One region of the Microbacterium sp. MTN4-26 genome, then DNA from elsewhere that is predicted to be linked to it. Evidence: predicted binding sites of a transcription regulator. Region 1 holds the regulator's gene; the other holds the start of a gene.

What was found. The regulator HspR, encoded in region 1, represses chaperone genes until heat shock. The targets are predictions, from matches to a motif close to AAGTTGAGTCNNNNNGACTCAACTT.
Region 2: ACGG9C_RS16620 (ATP-dependent Clp protease ATP-binding subunit) is a predicted target of HspR. The motif match lies at 5,079-5,103, and genes of this name have one in related genera.

The regions. Positions count from the first base shown of each region.
Region 1 covers NZ_BTGO01000007.1:20,232-29,279, forward strand. Annotated here, with positions in the region: gene ACGG9C_RS07340 (hypothetical protein) at 1-918, opposite strand, end outside; gene ACGG9C_RS07345 (PilW family protein) at 909-1,565, opposite strand; gene ACGG9C_RS07350 (prepilin-type N-terminal cleavage/methylation domain-containing protein) at 1,562-1,984, opposite strand; gene ACGG9C_RS07355 (prepilin-type N-terminal cleavage/methylation domain-containing protein) at 2,061-2,453, opposite strand; gene dnaK (molecular chaperone DnaK) at 2,727-4,598, shown strand; gene ACGG9C_RS07365 (nucleotide exchange factor GrpE) at 4,601-5,206, shown strand; gene ACGG9C_RS07370 (DnaJ C-terminal domain-containing protein) at 5,215-6,219, shown strand; gene ACGG9C_RS07375 (heat shock protein transcriptional repressor HspR) at 6,351-6,809, shown strand; gene ACGG9C_RS07380 (potassium channel family protein) at 6,867-7,613, shown strand; gene ACGG9C_RS07385 (AI-2E family transporter) at 7,623-8,738, shown strand; gene ACGG9C_RS07390 (SHOCT domain-containing protein) at 8,742-9,048, opposite strand, start outside.
Region 2 covers NZ_BTGO01000030.1:599-9,646, reverse strand. Annotated here, with positions in the region: gene ACGG9C_RS16635 (sugar ABC transporter permease) at 1-463, shown strand, start outside; gene ACGG9C_RS16630 (ATP-dependent DNA ligase) at 520-2,043, opposite strand; gene ACGG9C_RS16625 (hypothetical protein) at 2,054-2,461, opposite strand; gene ACGG9C_RS16620 (ATP-dependent Clp protease ATP-binding subunit) at 2,521-5,061, opposite strand; gene ACGG9C_RS16615 (DUF3817 domain-containing protein) at 5,176-5,631, opposite strand; gene ACGG9C_RS16610 (class I SAM-dependent methyltransferase) at 5,699-6,802, shown strand; gene ACGG9C_RS16605 (MauE/DoxX family redox-associated membrane protein) at 6,806-7,195, opposite strand; gene ACGG9C_RS16600 (S9 family peptidase) at 7,316-8,563, shown strand; gene ACGG9C_RS16595 (helix-turn-helix domain-containing protein) at 8,660-9,048, shown strand, end outside.

The sequences.
Region 1 (9,048 bases):
GATGCGGCCGCCGTTTATCGAGGGTGTGCTGCCGGTCGGCAGGGTCACGTCGCCCTCGATGACCCGGCTGTTGACGGTGACGGAGCCGTTCGCGATCACGTTCGTGTGGGCGCGGGCGCCGCTCCAGAGCAGGTCGAGTGCCCCGTTGACGTGCACGGTCGAGAGCGGATCGTCGGCGTTCGCGCTGCCGATGCTGCTGTTGATCTTCGAGGTGCCGGTGCCCGCGGCGAGGATGTCGCCGAGCACCGTCGTCGCGCCGCCGTCGAAGGTGACCGTTCCGCCGGCGTAGATGTCGCCGCTGACGTTGCAGCCGTCGCTCGAGGTGACGTTGCCGCCCACCAGCAGGTTGCCGGGGATGCCGAGCCGGCAGCCGAACGTTCCCGTGACCGCGACCACCTGCGGCTCGTTGCCGCCGTGCGCGAGCAGGGTCACCTGGCCCATCGTCGAGGCGTCGTAGAGCACGAGGCCGACGGGGGTGAGCGACGGATCGACGGCCTCGATGGTCTCGGCGACGAGGGCGTAGACCGCCTGCACGGTCGCCGACGTGCCGTCGGCCGTGCCGGTGGCGGTGAGGGTCACCGTGCTGCCGTCGTCGGCGCACGTGAGGGATGCGGTATAGGCGGCGCCGGTGTCGAGCGCGCCGTCGGGCACGGTCGCGTCGCACAGGTCGCCGCCCTTCGCGGCGGCGACCGCTTCGGCCATGCCGGCGTCGGCGGCGGCGCGCGCCTCGAGCGTGGCGCGGACGCCGCTCGTGGTGAGCGTCGTGTTCACGACGGCGCTGGAGAGCCCGACGGCGATGACGCCGAGCACGAGCGAGACGATCAGCACCGAGATGAGGGCCGCGCCCCGGTCGTCGTCGACGGCGCGGTTGCGGGCGCGGTCGCGGACGCGGACGCGGTTCGGTCGGGTCACCAGCATCGGGCACCGCTTCCGTCGTCGCGGGCGCCGGCGACGGCCGACCCCGAGAGCGAGGTCGTGCTGCGCGCGTTCAGCTGCGGCTGCTTCGACGCGACGACCGTCAGGTTCCACGACAGATGGCGGTCGTCGAGGGTGAAGGGCGGCAGCGCCGCGCCGGCGGCATCCGTCGCGGGTTCGACGACGTCGACGAGGGCGCCCCACGTCGTCGCGGGGGCGGGTGCGGTCTGCGTGCCGGTGAGCGGGGCGGAGGTGTGGGTGCGGGCTTCGAAGTCGCCGTCGGCGCCGGCGCGGGTTCCGTCGGCGTCCGTCGTGGTGAGGTCGACGAGCGCCCACGCGCGGCACTGCCAGCCGGTGTCGCCGGTGGCGACGCGGGCCCGCACGAGGGTGCCACCGCCCGGGATGTCCTCCACGACGATCTCCGCGGCATTGCGGATGTCGGTCTGCAGCGACGTGCTGAGGGCCTGGGCGCGACCCGTGGCGAGGTCGAGGTCGCGGGTGGCGGCGGTGGCCTGCATCGTCGAGACGAACAGCGAGGCGATGAGGGTCAGCAGCATGCCGCCGACGAAGAGGGCGACGAGCAGCTCGACGAGACTGAGGCCCGCGTCGTCGGCGGCGGCCATCTCTCGCGAGGACAGGTCGGCGCTCATGGGGCGGTCACCACGATCTTGGTCGCCATCTCGACGACCGGGGAGCCGGCGTAGGCGTCCGCATCCCGCACGGCGACGGTGACCGTCACGGCGGCCGGGTACGAGGTCGGGCACGCGTCGACGGTCATGTCGGCGACGAGGCCCGTGTCGGCGGCGTCGGGAACGCCCGTCGCCGCGGCGTCGGCCAGCGCCGTGCACGAGTTGGCCGCGTCGTCGGGATGCGCCGCCCGCACATCCGCGAGCTGCCCCGCCGCGAACGACTGCGCCGACGCGCGGTCGCGGTTGCCGGCGCTCAGCACCGACGCCTGAAGAGCCAGGGGGAGGATCGCGACGGCGATGACGGCGAACAGCAGCATCGACACCACGACCTCGACGAGACCGAAGCCCTCGTCGGAGCGGGTGTCGCGGGTGCCGGCCATGCCGGATCCTTTCCGGGAGATGCGGGATGGCCGGGCCGACGCCACGCGTCGACCCGGCCGAGGTGAAGCGGCTGGGTCAGCTTTCGTCCGGAATCACGGAGTCTGCCTCCACGCAAGCCGGACCCGCGGCGGAGATGCGGTCACCGCTCCTGGCGGTCACGCAGTAGTTCTCAACTGAGTCGCCTCGCACGAGCGTCAAGGTGTAGTCGTCGCTCATTGCGGTGAGCTGGCTAGACACAGCGGTCGCGTCGTCGCCCTGCGCAAAGTCTGCAGCGGCCTGTGAAGCGCCATTCGCGGCTGCCGTATCCACGGCGCTCTGCTCTGCCTGCCCCTGAAGCCCCAGGAAGACCGGGACGGCGATGGCGGCGAGGACGCCGAGGATCACGACGACGACGATCAGTTCGATGAGCGAGAAGCCGGCGTCGCCGTTCTCCTTGCGACGCCGCAGGGCGGCGATGTAAGTGGTCATGCGAGTCTCCCTTAGCGGTGTCGAGGGTGCGGGAGGTCCCCGCGGCATCCACTGTCCCCAGCGCACCTCAGATCTCCAATGCCCCGACGTCAGGCGTTCCTCAGGTTTCCTTCAGCACCCAAACTTGAGCCGATGCATATCAACTTCATTTGACACCGCGAACCTCGCGGTCTACGCTTGAGTCGTCTCGGCTCAGGTCCCTGAGTCGACCCGTGACTTTCGGCAACAACCCGGGCCGCGCATCCGCTTCGGCCCCACCCAGAAGGAGAAGACATGCCCCGTGCTGTTGGAATCGACCTCGGTACGACGAACTCCGTCGTCAGCGTGCTGGAGGGCGGCGAGCCCAAGGTGATCGCGAACGCCGAGGGCTTCCGCACCACCCCCTCGGTGGTCGCTTACACCAAGGACGGCGAGGTGCTCGTCGGCGAGACCGCCAAGCGCCAGGCCGTCACCAACGTCGACCGCACCGTCTCCAGCGTCAAGCGCCACATGGGCACCGACTGGGGCTTCGACGTCGACGGCAAGAAGTGGACGCCGCAGGAGATCTCCGCGCGCATCCTCATGAAGCTCAAGCGCGACGCCGAGGAGTACCTCGGCGACACGGTGACCGACGCGGTCATCACCGTTCCGGCGTACTTCAACGACGCCGAGCGCCAGGCCACGAAGGAGGCCGGCGAGATCGCGGGCCTGAACGTGCTCCGCATCATCAACGAGCCGACCGCGGCGGCCCTCGCCTACGGCCTCGACAAGGGCCAGGAGGACGAGCTCATCCTCGTCTTCGACCTCGGTGGCGGCACTTTCGACGTCTCGCTGCTCGAGGTGGGCAAGGACGACGACTTCTCGACCATCCAGGTGCGCGCCACCTCGGGTGACAACCGCCTCGGCGGCGACGACTGGGACCAGCGGGTCGTGGACTACCTGATCAAGCAGTTCAAGGAGACCACCGGCGTCGACGTCTCGGGCGACAAGATCGCGCTGCAGCGCCTCAAGGAGGCCGCGGAGCAGGCGAAGAAGGAGCTCTCCAGCTCGTCGTCGACCTCGATCAACCTGCCCTACCTGTCGCTGACGGAGTCGGGCCCGGTTTCCCTGTCGGAGACGCTGTCGCGCGCCAAGTTCGAAGACCTCACCAAGGACCTCCTCGACCGCACCAAGAAGCCGTTCGAAGACGTCATCCGCGAGGCCGGCATCAAGGTCGCCGACATCGCCCACGTCGTGCTCGTCGGTGGCTCGACCCGCATGCCCGCGGTCGCCGAGCTGGTGAAGAAGGAGACCGGCAAGGACGCCAACAAGGGCGTCAACCCGGATGAGGTCGTCGCCGTCGGCGCCGCCCTGCAGGCCGGTGTCCTCAAGGGTGAGCGCAAGGACGTGCTGCTCATCGACGTCACCCCGCTGAGCCTCGGCATCGAGACCAAGGGCGGCATCATGACCAAGCTCATCGAGCGCAACACCGCCATCCCCACCAAGCGGAGCGAGACCTTCACGACCGCCGACGACAACCAGCCGTCGGTCGCGATCCAGGTCTTCCAGGGCGAGCGCGAGTTCACCCGCGACAACAAGCCGCTGGGCACCTTCGAGCTCACCGGCATCGCGCCGGCCCCGCGTGGCATCCCGCAGGTCGAGGTCACCTTCGACATCGACGCCAACGGCATCGTGCACGTGTCCGCGAAGGACAAGGGCACCGGCACCGAGCAGTCCATGACCATCACGGGCGGCTCGTCGCTGCCCAAGGAGGACATCGACCGCATGGTGCGCGAGGCCGAGGAGCACGCCGCCGAGGACAAGAAGCGCCGCGAGGCCGCCGAGGTGCGCAACCAGGCCGAGACCACGTCGTACTCGGTCGAGAAGCTCATCTCCGACAACGCCGACAAGCTGCCCGAAGAGGTCAAGACCGAGGTGCAGGCCGACGTCGACGCCCTCAAGTCCGCGCTCGCCGGTGACGACGACGAGGCCGTGAAGACGGCTTTCGACAAGCTGAACCAGAGCCAGCAGAAGCTCGGCGAGGCGATCTACCAGTCGTCGCAGAACGAGCAGGCCGCCCCCGGCGCCGGCGCGTCGGAGGAGCAGGCATCGACGGAGTCCGATGAGGATGTCGTCGACGCCGAGGTCGTCGACGAGGACGAGGACAGCTCGGAGGAGAAGAAGTAACCATGCCCAAGGACTTCGAACCGGGACCCGACGAGGTCCCCGAGAACGAGGTCCCCGGCGACGAGGGGTCGGAGGCTCAGGCCTCCGACCCTCAGCCGGAGGATCCGGCCCTGACCGTCGACGACATCCTCGGTGCGGAGCAATCCGAAGACGCCGCCGGTGCCGACGCGGAGGACCAGGTGCTCGCCGACCTCGAGTCGCAGCTGCTGGGAGACCTCAAGCGCCTGCAGGCCGAGTACGCCAACTACCGCCGCCGCACCGAAGAGCAGCGCGAGGTGGAGATCGAGCGCGCCAAGGGCTCGGTCGCCAAGGGACTGCTGCCGGTGATCGACGACCTCGACCGCGCGGAGAAGCACGGCGACCTCAACGAGGGCACCCCCTTCGCCGCGATCGCCGAGAAGCTGCGCGGCGTCGTCGAGCGCATGGGCATCGAGCCCTACGGCGCCGCCGGCGAGGCGTTCGACCCCCAGCACCACGAGGCGATCTTCCAGGCACCCACCCCCGGCACCGAGACCCCGACGATCCTCGAGGTCGTCGAAGTCGGATACCGCCTGGGCTCTGTCGAGCTGCGTCCGGCCAAGGTCGTCGTCGCCGTTCCGGCGGAGTAGGAGGACACGTGGCGAGTCAGGACTGGTTCGACAAGGACTTCTACAAGGTCCTCGGTGTCTCCAAGGAGGTCAGCGCCGCCGACCTCAAGAAGACCTACCGAAAGCTCGCGCGCACCTACCACCCCGATTCCAACCCGGGGGATGCCAAGGCCGAAGCGAAATTCAAGGAGATCAGCGAGGCGTACGCCGTGCTGAGCGATCCCGAGCAGCGCGAGGAGTACGACCAGATCCGGGCCATGGGCTCGGGCGCGCGCTTCACCGCCGGCGGAGCCGGACAGGGTGGGGGCTTCGAGGACGTCTTCTCGAGATTCGGGCAGGGTCGTGGGGGCGGCGGCTACAGCAGCGCCGACTTCGACGACATCTTCTCGATGTTCAACCAGCAGCAGGGTGGGCGCGGCACGGGCTTCGGCTCCGGTCGATTCGGGCAGCCCTCCGGCGGGTTCCAGGGATTCGGCGGTCCGTCGCGCGGTGCGGATGTCACCGCGCGCACGACCATCGACTTCATCACCGCCACCAAGGGCGAGACCATCACCCTGCAGGGTGAGGACGGCAAGCCGTTCAAGGTGAAGATCCCCGCCGGTGTGCGCGACGGGCAGAAGATCCGCCTGCGCGGCCGCGGTCGCCCCTCGCCGGACGGCGGGGAATCGGGCGACATCGTCGTGCAGGTGACCGTGCGGCCGCATCCGGTGTTCACCCGAGACGGGCTGAACCTGCGCGTGACCGTGCCGGTGACCTTCACCGAGGCCACCCTCGGCGCCACGATCGAGGTGCCGACCCTCGGCGGAGACCCGGTGCGACTGCGGGTCGCGGCGGGCACCCCGTCGGGGCGCGTGCTGCGGGTCAAGGGTCGTGGCGTGCAGACGCAGAAGGGCACCGGCGACCTCCTGGCGGAGGTGCAGGTGGCGGTGCCGTCGCACCTGGATGACGCGGCCCGTGAGGCGCTCGCGGCGTATCAGGCGCTGGAGCCGAAGGAGAACCCGCGCGCGGACCTCATGGCGAAGGCGCGCACGTAGCGTTTCGTCTCGCTCCGCTCGCTCAACGACCGGTGGGGGTGACCGGTGGCCGCGGAGTACCTTGGGATCAACCTTTTCCGGTCGTTGAGCGACGAGCGGAGCGAGGAGACGAAACGGAACGAGGTGAGCACATGGTGGACCCCGACGAGATCGACGAGGACGCACCGATCCTCGCCATCGCCGGCGCCGCGGAGCTGGCGGGGATGCATCCGCAGACCCTGCGCCAGTACGACCGTCTCGGCCTCGTCGTGCCCGCCCGCACCCAGGGCGGGTCGCGCCGCTACTCGCTGCGGCACGTCGCGCAGCTGCGAGAGGTCGCGCGCATGTCGGCGGAGGGCATGAGTCTGCCGGCCATCGCGCGCATCCTCGAACTGGAGAACCGGGTGCGCGAGCTGCACCTGCGCGTGCGCGACCTCGAAGACCGCATGAAGAGCGAGCTCGAGCGACGCCCCGGTGCGCGCGTGTTCGCGGCCGGCGCGACCGGCTCGGTCATCTCGCTGCGCCACGGCACCCGCGTGCGTCGCGCCACCGAGGTCGTGCTGTGGCGTCCGCACCGCGCCCTGCCTCCCGCCGACGACACCGACTCGTGAGAGCCTGGGCGGCGAGGCTGCCGGTCAACGCCGGGCGGCGCTCGTAGTCTCGAACGCATGACGTTGGACCGGTGGCAGCAGATCACGAACTGGCCGCTGATCATCGCCTCGCTCGCCTTCATCGTCGCGTACTCGTGGCAGGTGATCGCCGACCTCGAGGGCGGCGAGTTCTCCCTCGCCCGGGCGATCATGTTCGCCACCTGGGTCGTGTTCGCGATCGACTACATCGTGCAGCTCTCCCTCGCCAAGCCGAAGGGCCGCTGGTTCCGCTCCCACCTGTTCGACCTGTGCGTCGTGGTGATCCCCGCCCTCCGCCCGCTGCGCCTGCTCAAGGCCCTCACCGTCATCCACGTGCTGCAGCGCACCGCCGGTGCGGCCCTCCGCGCACGCATCGCCGTCTACGGCGCGGGTGCCGCCCTCACCCTCATCTGGGTCGCCGCCCTCACGGTGCTCGAAGCCGAGCGCGACGCCCCGAACGCGAACATCACCTCGTTCGGCGACGCCCTGTGGTGGGCGTTCGTCACGATCACCACCGTCGGCTACGGCGACTACACGCCGGTCACCGCGTGGGGCCGGGTCATCGCGGTGCTGCTCATGACCGGCGGCATCGCCGTCGTCGGTGTCGTCTCGGCCACCTTCGCCTCGTGGGTGCTCGAGCGGGCCGCCGCCGGTGCGGATGACGCGGGCGAAGCCGCCACGCGCGGGCAGGTGCGCGCCCTCGCCGCCCAGATCGAAGACCTCGGAACCCGCCTCGGCCGGCCGGGCGACGGCGCCGCATCCACCGACCGCCCGCCGAGCGCCTAGCCTGGCATCGTGAAGGGACCCGCCCCCGCACCCGCCGCACCCGCGCCACCGGCGCTGTCGCCGTCGCTGCGGATCGTGATCGGACTCGCCGCGTCGGTGATCGTGCTCGTGGGGCTCTCGATCGGCCGCGATGTCGTCGGGCCGCTCGTGCTCGGCGCGGTCATCGTGATCATCTGCCAGCCGCTCGGCACGGCGCTGCGCCGCAGGGGGTGGCCGCGATGGGCGGCCACCACCGCCGTGATCGTGCTCGGCTACCTCATCCTCGCCGTGCTCGCCGTCATGCTCGCCTTCGCCGGCGTGCAGTTCGGGCGGCTCGTGCAGGACTTCGCCGGAGATCTGCAGCGGACCGCCCTGGCCGTCGTGGAGTGGCTCCGCGGCCTCGGCCTCGACGACCAGATCGCCGCCGCGACGGCCTCGCTGCTCTCGCCGTCGACCCTGCTGACGATCGCGTCGTCGGTCGGGGGCAGCGTGCTCGGCGTGCTCACGGCGTTCTTCTTCGTGCTGGCCTACGTCATCTTCATGGCCGCCGACGCGTCGCGGTACTCGCGCGCCGAGACGGCGTTCGGCACCGGCATCCGACCGACCCTCGGGCGCTTCGCGGCCTACAACCGCAGCGTGCGCCGCTACTACGTCGTCAACGCCGCGTTCGGTCTCATCGTCGCCGTGATCGACGGGCTCGCGCTGTGGGCGCTCGGCATCCCGGCACCGATGGTGTGGGCGATCCTCGCCTTCGTGACGAACTTCGTGCCGAACATCGGGTTCGTGCTCGGTCTCGTGCCCCCGGCGGTCCTCGCCCTCGTCGTCGGCGGCTGGCCGACGATGCTCGTCGTGATCGCGATCTACTGCGTCGTGAACGTCACCCTGCAGGTGCTCGTGCAGCCGAAGTTCGTCAGCGACGCGGTGAACCTGTCGCTGACGCTGAGCTTCTTCTCGGTCATCTTCTGGACCTTCATCATCGGGCCGCTGGGCGCCATCCTCTCCATTCCGCTCACCCTGCTGGTGCGCGCGCTCGTGCTCGAGGGCGACCCGAGCACGCGGTGGCTGCGCTGGCTGTCGGGGGATGTGGATGCGGCGATCCCCGCCGGTGAGGCACCGACGGGGATCGCGACGAAGAAGAAGCGGTGAGGCTCAGCCGAGGAGCTTGGCCTTCGCGGCGGCGAACTCGGCGTCGGAGAGCACACCGGCGTCTTTGAGCGCGGCGAGCTTCTGCAGCTCGGCGACGATGTCGACGCCGCCCGCCGCGGGGGCGGGGGCTGCGGGGGCGGCCGGCGCCGCCGCCTGCTGCTGGGCGACGGCCTGCTGGGCCGCCTGCTGCATCGCGGCCTGCTGCTGGGCGGCCTGATACTGCTGCTGCTCGTACTCCGACTGCTGCTTGCGCTGGCGGTTGTTCGACATGGCACCGCTGACGGCGCTGGCGGTGCCGGCGACGACGGCG
Region 2 (9,048 bases), on a different contig from region 1:
GATCGTGCTGGCGATCCTGTGGATCGGCACCTTCCTGCTCGACCGCACCAAGTTCGGGCGCTACATCTACGCCATCGGCGGCAACGCGGAGGCGGCCCGTCGCGCGGGCGTGAAGGTCGTCGTGATCAAGTGGAGCGCGTTCATCGTGTGCTCGACGCTCGCCGTGGTCTCGGGTCTGTTCAGCATCTCGAAGGTCGGCTCGGTGGATGCCGCCGCAGGCCGAGAGATCGTGCTCAGCGGCGTCGCGGCCGCGGTTGTCGGCGGCGTCAGCCTGTTCGGCGGCAAGGGACGTCTCACCCACGCCGCGATCGGCGCGCTCGTGATCGCCGTGATCGCGAACGGACTGGGGCTGCTGCGGATGCCGGCGGGGCTGAACCTCATCGTCACCGGCGCGGTGCTCATCCTCGCCGCAACCGTGGACGCGCTGTCGAGACTGCGCTCGGGCGGCACCGTGCGCACCTGACACCGGATGCGATTCCCTGACGGCGCCGGCGGCATCGCCCCGGCGCCGTCAGGCGTTCACCCGCGCAGGAGTGCGCGGACCGTGGCGATCGTGTCGGTGTCGGCGGGCGACTTGTCGGGGCGGTATCCGCGCACGCGGGCGAAGCGCAGCGCCACTCCCCCGGGATAGCGCTGCGAGCGTTGCACGCCGTCGATCGCGATCTCGACGACCGTCTCCGGACGAACCGCGATGCCGCCGGGCACCTCCCCGGTCGCAAGCTCCGGGAAATGCGTCGTCTGCCACCGCAGCAGGTCGTCGGTCAGCCCCTTGAAGGTCTTGCCGACCATGACGAACCCGCCCGGCGCACCGAACTCCCCGTCATCGTCGCGCGCACCCAGGTGGAGGTTCGACAGCATCCCGGCGCGGCGGCCCGATCCCCATTCGATCCCGAGCACCGCGAGGTCGAGGGTGATGACGGGCTTGACCTTGATCCAGCCCGACCCCCGCCGCCCGGCGGAGTACAGACTGCCGGCCGCCTTCACGACGACGCCCTCGTGTCCCGCCGCGAGCGCCTCCTCGGAGAACCGGGCGGCGATATCGTCGTCGTCGGTGACCACGCCGGGGACGCACCAGGGCCCGGCCACGCGGGCGAGGGTGTCTCGCCGCGTCGTGAGCGGCTCGTCGAGCAGATCGCGTTCGTCGACGCGCAGCACGTCGAAGAACCACGGCCGAAGGGCGATCTGGGCCGCGGCCTCGGACCCGAACCGCGCCATCGTGTCCTGGAAGGGGCGCGGCCCACCGTCCTCGTCGAGCGCGAGCGTCTCTCCGTCGAGGATCGCGTCGTCCACCGGCATCGCGCGGACCACCTCGACGATCTCCGGGACGCGATGCGTGATGTCCGCGAGACCGCGCGTGTAGACCCGCACATCCTCGCCGCGGCGGTGCACCTGGATGCGCGCGCCGTCGAGCTTGTACTCGACCACCGCGGGGCCGGTCGCTGCCAGCGCCTCCAGCACCGTCTGCGCGCTGCCCGCCAGCATCGGCAGCACGGGGCGCCCCACCTCGAGGGCGACCGCGTCGAGGTCGGACGCGTTGCCGGAGAGGGCGATCACGGCCGTTTCACCGAGGTCGCCCGTGAGCATCGCGGCACGCCGCACCGCCGCGAGCGACCGATCGGCAGCTGCGGCTATCGCATCGACGACCACCCCCTGCAGGGCGCCGGTGCGCAGCTCGCCGAGGATCACCCGCACGAGGAAGTCCCACTCGGCAGCGGTGGCCGAGGCGGCGAGCGCGTCGAGTTCTGCCGCGCGTCGCGCGCCGACGCCGTCTCCGGCGAGGCCCGCGAGCCGTTCGAAGGCCGCATCGACGTCGCCGACGGTGAGCGTGGCGACCTCGGCGTGTGCCGCGGCGCGCGAGCGGATCGACCGCCATCCGACCCCGAGGCGTCCCTGTCGCGGAGCCGCGATCAGCATGCCGACGACGGCGCGCAGATCGTCGACGGCCGCCCGGCGCAGGATGTCGGCCACGAGGGAGATCTTCGCCGAGCGCGAGCGGGTCGCCATCAGGGCGTCGGCGGTCGCGACGATATCGGCGAGCAGCAGCACCGCGACCTCACCGCCGCCCGGTCGACCAGAGTGCCCATGCCACCAGGAGCGGCTGCAGGAACAGTCTTGCGAACCGAGCCCGATCGGTGCGGAGCATCGGTGCCGATCGCCCGGTGCGCCACTGATGCACATTGCCGGGCAGAACGGCCCCGAAGAACGTCGCGATCGCTGCGCCGACGCGGGGGCGGTCTGCCGGGAACGCGATGAGCGCCGCACCCAGCATGATCTCCGCCGCGCCCGAGGCGACGACGATCATGTCCTTGTCGGTGTGCAGGAGCTTGGTCGCCCAGTCGGGAACCACGATGCGGTAGCCGCGCCGCCCCCACGTGAGGTGGGACACCCCGGCGGCGACGAGAAGCGCCGCCAGGAGGTAACGGGCAACGGATCGCAGGGATTCGATCGGACCGCGGCTCATGACACGAGCATGCCTCATCCGCTCCCCCTCGGGGCCGGATGAGGCATGCTCGTGTCGGATCAGGCGGCCAGCGGCGTGCGCGCCCGGTGGGCCGTGACTCCGATGCCGCCTTCGACGAGGTCGACCGAGACCGCGCCGCCGTCGTCGAGGTCCCCCGAGACGAAAAGCTCGGCGATGCGGTCATCGATCTCGCGCTGGATCCGCCGGCGCAGCGGTCGCGCACCGTACTCCGGCTCGTAGCCGAGCTCGGCGAGCCGCGCCACCGCGGCATCGGTGATCTGGAACGCGACGGACCGCGCGCCGAGCCGCCGCTCGGTGGCATCCAGCAGGACGCGCACGATCTGCTGGAGCTGCGCGGACTCGAGCTTGCGGAACAGGACGATCTCGTCGATCCGGTTGAGGAATTCCGGTCGCATCGCCTCGCGGAGCTTGCCCATCACCCGATCGCGCAGGTCCTTCTCCGAACCGAACCCGGTGGCTCCCCCGCCGTCGGCGAGGAACCCGATCGCGCCGCCCCGCGACGCGAGGAACTCCGAGCCCAGGTTCGAGGTCATCACGACGACGGTGTTGCGGAAGTCGACCGTGCGCCCCTGACCGTCGGTCAGGCGCCCGTCGTCGAGAACCTGCAGCAGCACATTGAACACGTCGGGGTGCGCCTTCTCGATCTCGTCGAACAGCACGACCGAGTAGGGGTTGCGTCGCACGCGTTCGGTGAGCTGCCCGGCCTCGTCGAAGCCGACGTAGCCGGGAGGGGCGCCGACCAGACGTGACACGGTGTGACGCTCGCCGAACTCGCTCATGTCGAAGCGCACGACCGCCTGGTCGTCATCGAAGAGCGACTCCGCGAGCGCCTTCGCCAGCTCGGTCTTGCCGACGCCGGTCGGGCCGAGGAAGAGGAACGACCCGACGGGTCGACGCTCGTCTCCCATGCCGGTGCGATTGCGTCGCACCGCGCGGGCAACGGCGGCGACGGCGTCATCCTGTCCGATGACGCGCTCGTGCAGCTCGCTCTCCAGCGCGCCGAGGCGCTCGCGCTCCGTCTCGGTCAAGCGACTCACGGGGATGCCGGTCGCACGACTGATGACCGCAGCGATCTGCGGTTCGTCGACCACCGTCGACACGTCGTGGCCCTCACGCGTCGCCCGCTCGATCTCAGCCTGCACCTCGGCGAGGCGGTCGCGCAGCACCGACGCCTCCTCGTACTGCTCGGCGGTCACGGCGGTGTTCTTCTTCGCCTCGAGTGCGGCAGCCTCGGTCACGAGGTCGGAGACGTCGACCTTCGCGCCGAGGCGGAGGCGCAGGCGCGCACCCGCCTGATCGATGAGGTCGATGGCCTTGTCGGGCAGCACGCGATCGCCGAGATAGCGGTCACTGAGCTCGACCGCGGCGCGGAGCGCGTCGGTCGTGTAGGTGATTCCGTGGTGCTCCTCGTACGCGGGCGCGAGTCCCTCGAGGATGCGGATCGCGTCTTCGGGCGACGGCTCTCCCACCCGCACGGGCTGGAACCGGCGTTCCAGCGCCGGGTCCTTCTCGATCGCGCGATACTCCTTGAGCGTGGTCGCCCCGATGAGGTGCAGGTCGCCGCGCGCGAGGCGGGGCTTCAGGATGTTCCCCGCATCCATGCCGCCGTCACCGCCGCCTCCGGCGCCGACCACCGTGTGCACTTCGTCGATGAAGACGACGATCTCGTCACGATGCGCGGAGATCTCATCCATCGTCTGCGTGAGGCGCTCCTCGAAGTCTCCGCGGTAGCGGGTGCCGGCGAGCATCGCGGGCAGATCGAGGACGATCACCCGCTTGTCCGTCAGCTGCGCCGGAACGCTGCCGGCGGCCACCGCCAGGGCGAGTCCCTCGACGATCGCCGTCTTGCCGACGCCGGCCTCTCCGACCAGCACGGGGTTGTTCTTGGTGCGACGACTGAGGACCTCGATCGTCTGTTCGATCTCGTCGGCACGGCCGATGACCGGGTCGAGCGCGCCTTCGCGTGCCCGCGCGGTGAGGTCCATGCCGAAACGGTCGAGCATCGGCGTCGAAGACGATGCCATTCCGTCTTCCGGCGCCTCGGCGTCGCCCGACACGGTCTCACGAACTTCCTGGGTCAGAGACTCCGCGGTCACGCCGGCGCGCGCGAGGATCTGCCCCGCGGGAGTGTCCTGCGCGAGCACGAGGGCGAAGAAGAGGTGCTCGGGGTCGACATAGGTCGATCCGGACGAGCGCGCCACCTGGTAGGCGTGGAAGAGCGCTCGTTGCACTGACGGGGTGATCACCGCGCCATCGACATGCGCTCGGTGCGAGGCCGCCGGCAGCCGATCCTCCGCGGCGCGGACGATCGCCGCCGCGTCGGCGCCGACGCGCTCGACCGCGTCTTTCGCCGGCGAGCGGTCGACGAGCACGCGCAGAACGTGCAGCGCGTCGAGTTCCTGCTGGCCCCGTTCGAGCGCGTATCGACCTGCGGCCTGCAGGATCTGCTGCGTCGCCGCACCGAGGAATCGACTGAGGTCGATCGATCGCTCCGCGCGGGCGCGCTCGCCCGCGAGATAGCGTGCGAGGAACTCGTCGAAGGCGCTGTGGCCCTCGTCGGGGGTGAAGTCTTCGGGCATTCCCGCTCCTTGCATCAAAGATGAGTCACGCGAGCTCAACTTTAGGAGTTGAGCGCTTGCTTATCAACTTCAACGCAGGAGGAGGCGGACTATTCCGAGGCGCCGAGATCCGCCTCACTTCCCTCCGGGCGGGCCGACGACCAGGAGAACGGCGAAGACGACGGCAACCGCCGCCACGAGGACCAGCGCGAGCACCCATGGCCGCCGCAGGAACCACCGCATCAGCGGATCGTACCAACGGTCCGCCTCGGGGACGGGCGCGATTCGCCAGGGGCCGTCGAGACGCCCGGCACGGTGCAGCCAGATCTCCGTCGGGATGGTCGCATAGGGGATGACGGCACTCCCGACCGCCACGATCGTCGGCCACATCCCCCATCGCTGGTTCATCGCCACCAGCACGGCCGTGGCGCCGTAGGAGAGGAACACGAATCCGTGTATGCCGCCGCCGATCGTCACCGCGATCGGGAGGTCGAGCATCGCACGCAGGATCAGTCCTGCGATGAGGAGCGTCCACGACACCGCTTCGGCGAGGGCGAGGACGCGGAACAGGGACAGAGGGGTGCGGAACACGAGTACTCCAGATCGGTCGTCTCCACCCTAAGCGGGCGGGTGACGCGCCACGGTCTAGCGTGGAAGCGTGCACTCTGAGCTCGATCGCCTGCGGCGGCGCCCCGACCTCGAGGCCCCGGGACTGGTCGCGGTCGACGCCGCCGATCGACTGATCCTCGACCTCTCCGCGGCGGCGCGCGAGAACACCGAAGCGGGCGCCGTGTGCGTGATCGGCGACGCTTACGGCGCACTCACCCTCGGCGCCGCGCTCGCCGGCGCCACCGGCATCCGCGTCCACCAGGATGCGCTCACCGGGGAGCGGGCGCTCGCCGCCAACGCCGACGCCCTCGCTCACTCGCACTCCTATCGGTCTCTCCCCCTGTCTCCCGAGCTCGTGCGGGGAGCCCACGTGGTACTGCTCCGCCTGCCCCGCTCGCTCGACCAGCTCGACGACATCGCCGGGATCATCGCCGCCCACGCCGCTCCCGACGTCACGGTGTTCGCCGGCGGACGCCTCAAGCACATGAGCGTCGCCATGAACGACGTGCTCGCCCGCCGATTCGGCCGCGTGGACGTCACCCACGCGAGACAGAAGTCCCGGGTGCTCGTCGCGCGAGGCCCACACGACGGCGCGGATCCGACACCGCGGCAGGAAACGCACGAGGGCATCACCGTGTGCGCGTTCGGCGGGGCGTTCGCCGGCACGTCGATCGACATCGGCACCCGGCTGCTGCTGGCGCACCTGCCCGCCCCGACGGAGCGGCCGGTCATCGACATGGCGTGCGGCACCGGGGTCGTGGCCGCCTCCTGGGCGACGCGGCATCCGCGTGCCCGGGTGATCGCGAGCGATCAGTCGGCCATCGCCGTGGCCTCCGCGAAAGCCACGGTCGCCGCCAACGGCGTCGCCGGCCGCGTCGAGGTCGTGCGAGATGACATGCTCGGCGCGCAGCCCGACCGATCGACGTCTCTCATCGCCCTCAATCCGCCGTTCCACTCGGGCGCAGCCGTCACCGGCAGGATCGCGCCGCTCATGTTCGCCGACGCCGCGCGTGTGCTCGCGCCGGGCGGAGAACTGTGGACCGTGTGGAACTCTTCGCTCGGGTACCGCGCTGCGCTGGAGCGCATCGTCGGCCCGACTCGCCAGATCGCCCGCAACGCCAAGTTCACCCTGACCGCGTCGACCCGGCGATGATGCTCACGCGCGGCCGTCGCGCGTGCACCACCACGCCCAGCAGACCAGCACCGGCTGGAAGAACAGTCGAGCCAGACGCTTCGCATCGGTGTCGAGGCCGAACCCGTCTCGTCCACGCGTGAACTGCTCGACGTTTCCCGGGAAGATCGCGATGAAGAACGCGGCCAGGAGCGCGCCCACGCGCCGGCGCGAGGCGGGCAGCGCCACCAGTGCCGTGCCGAACATCACCTCCACCACGCCGGATGCGACGACGACGGCGTCCCGGTCGAGGCCGGTCTTCTCGACCGCGAAGTCCGGAACCTGAGCCTGGAACTCCTTGCGTGCCCAGAACAGGTGACTGATGCCCGCGAACACCATCGCGGCGGCCAGGAGCCATCGGGAGAAGGTCTTCATGCCTCTGACTCAATCACGTCGGCGGCAGCTGCCGGAAGCCCTTGCCGGACCGAGGCCTTGTGTGCGCACCGAAGCGATGCTTTGCTGGCGGCGTCCACCGACGGAAAAGGGCGAAATCCCATGACCACCGATGCACCGACGCCGCCCCGGGATCTGCTGTCGTCCCCCTTCGCGGGAGGATTCGCCACCGATCCGGGATTCGACTTCGATGTTCGCCTCGCGATCGGACACAGCGTGCACGGCGGGGGCGACCCGGGCGAGATTCTCGCTGCTGCGGGCCCGGTGGGAGCGGGCGACACCGCCGGATGGTTCTCCGCATGGCGCGACCTCGGCGAACGGGTGCTCGACGAGGCGGATGACGCCGCTGCGACCGGCCATCACGCCACCGCGGCGGCGCGCCACCTGCGCGCCGCGAACTACCTGGGCTTTGCCGTGTCCGCGGCGGCCGCGCTACCCGACGGCGACACGTTGCTGACCACGTTCCGCACCCATCGTCGCGCGTGGGACGCGTTCGTCGATGGGTGCGGGCATCCTGTCGCACGCATCACCGTTCCTCATGGCGGGCAACCTCTGCCGGGAGCACTGTTCTTGCCCGTGGGCGCCGGTCCACACCGCACACTGGTGCTGAACAACGGCAGCGATGAGGCGATCAGCCGGCTGTGGACCGATCTCGGCCGACCGGCGCTCGCGCGCGGCTGGGCCGTGTTCGTCTTCGACGGCCCCGGGCAGCAGTCACAGCTCTTCGAACACGGTGTCCCGTTCCGCCCGGACTGGGAGGCGGTACTTGCTCCGGTCGTGGACGCCCTCGTCGCACGCGATGACGTCGATGAGGCACGTCTCGCGGTGTGGGGAGTGAGCCAAGCGGGGTACTGGGTGCCGCGTGCGCTCACGGTGGAGCAGCGGTTCGCCGCGGCCGTCGTCGACCCCGGCGTCGTCGACGTCTCGACCAGCTGGTTCGCTCACCTGCCCCGGGAACTCGTCGATCTGCTCGACGGCGGCGACCCGGACGCGTTCGACGAGTACCTGCGCCAGGGACTCACTCCCGACTCCCCCGAGGCGGCGATGATGCGGTTCCGGGCGCGGCCGTACGGCGTCGGCGAGAGCTTCGGGGCGGCGTTCCGCGCCGTGCGCGCCTACCGCCTGTCGCAGGAGCAGGCCGCCGACATCCGCACGCCGCTGCTGATCACCGACCCCGACGGCGAGCAGTTCTGGCCGGGCCAGTCGGCTACCCTCGCGGCGATGACGCCAGAGGTGTCCGCGCTGGAACGCTTCACGGCCGCGGAGGGCGGCGCGATGCACTGCGAGCCGCTCGCGCGTCTGCGCGTGGCCGAGACGGTCCTCGACTGGCTGGACGACACCGTCGGGTGACGACGCGAAGGGACTCGGCCGTCTCCGGTCGCGAGCCCCTCCGTGGGTGGAGACTTCTTCTTAGAAGTCCCAGTTCTAGTTGAGGAGCGCGGAATCATGCGGCTTCTGAAGCCAACTTGCGACCCCGTGCCCTCTGCGTGCCCCTCCCGCGTAGGAAGCCAAATCAGCCACTCCGACGGGAGATCGGCACACACCCAAGTCTACTGGCCGAGTCGTGAGCGCAGAAGTTCTAGTACGTTGCAAACCGTGCTCCCCGCTGGACTCAAACCGACCGTGCAACAGCGATTCGATCGGCTAGAAGCGGTGTGGAACCAGGCGAGGCTGGGCATCGGCGACAGCGGAGAGCCCCAGCGGGAGGCCGACTTCGATGTCGTCACAGAGCCAAGTAGAACAGCTAGAACGCCTCCCACGCCGGAGGAAGTGGAAGCTATTAGAACGGCGAGGGCCAGCGGTGAAAGCGTCCGCTCCATCGCCGAGCGGTTCGA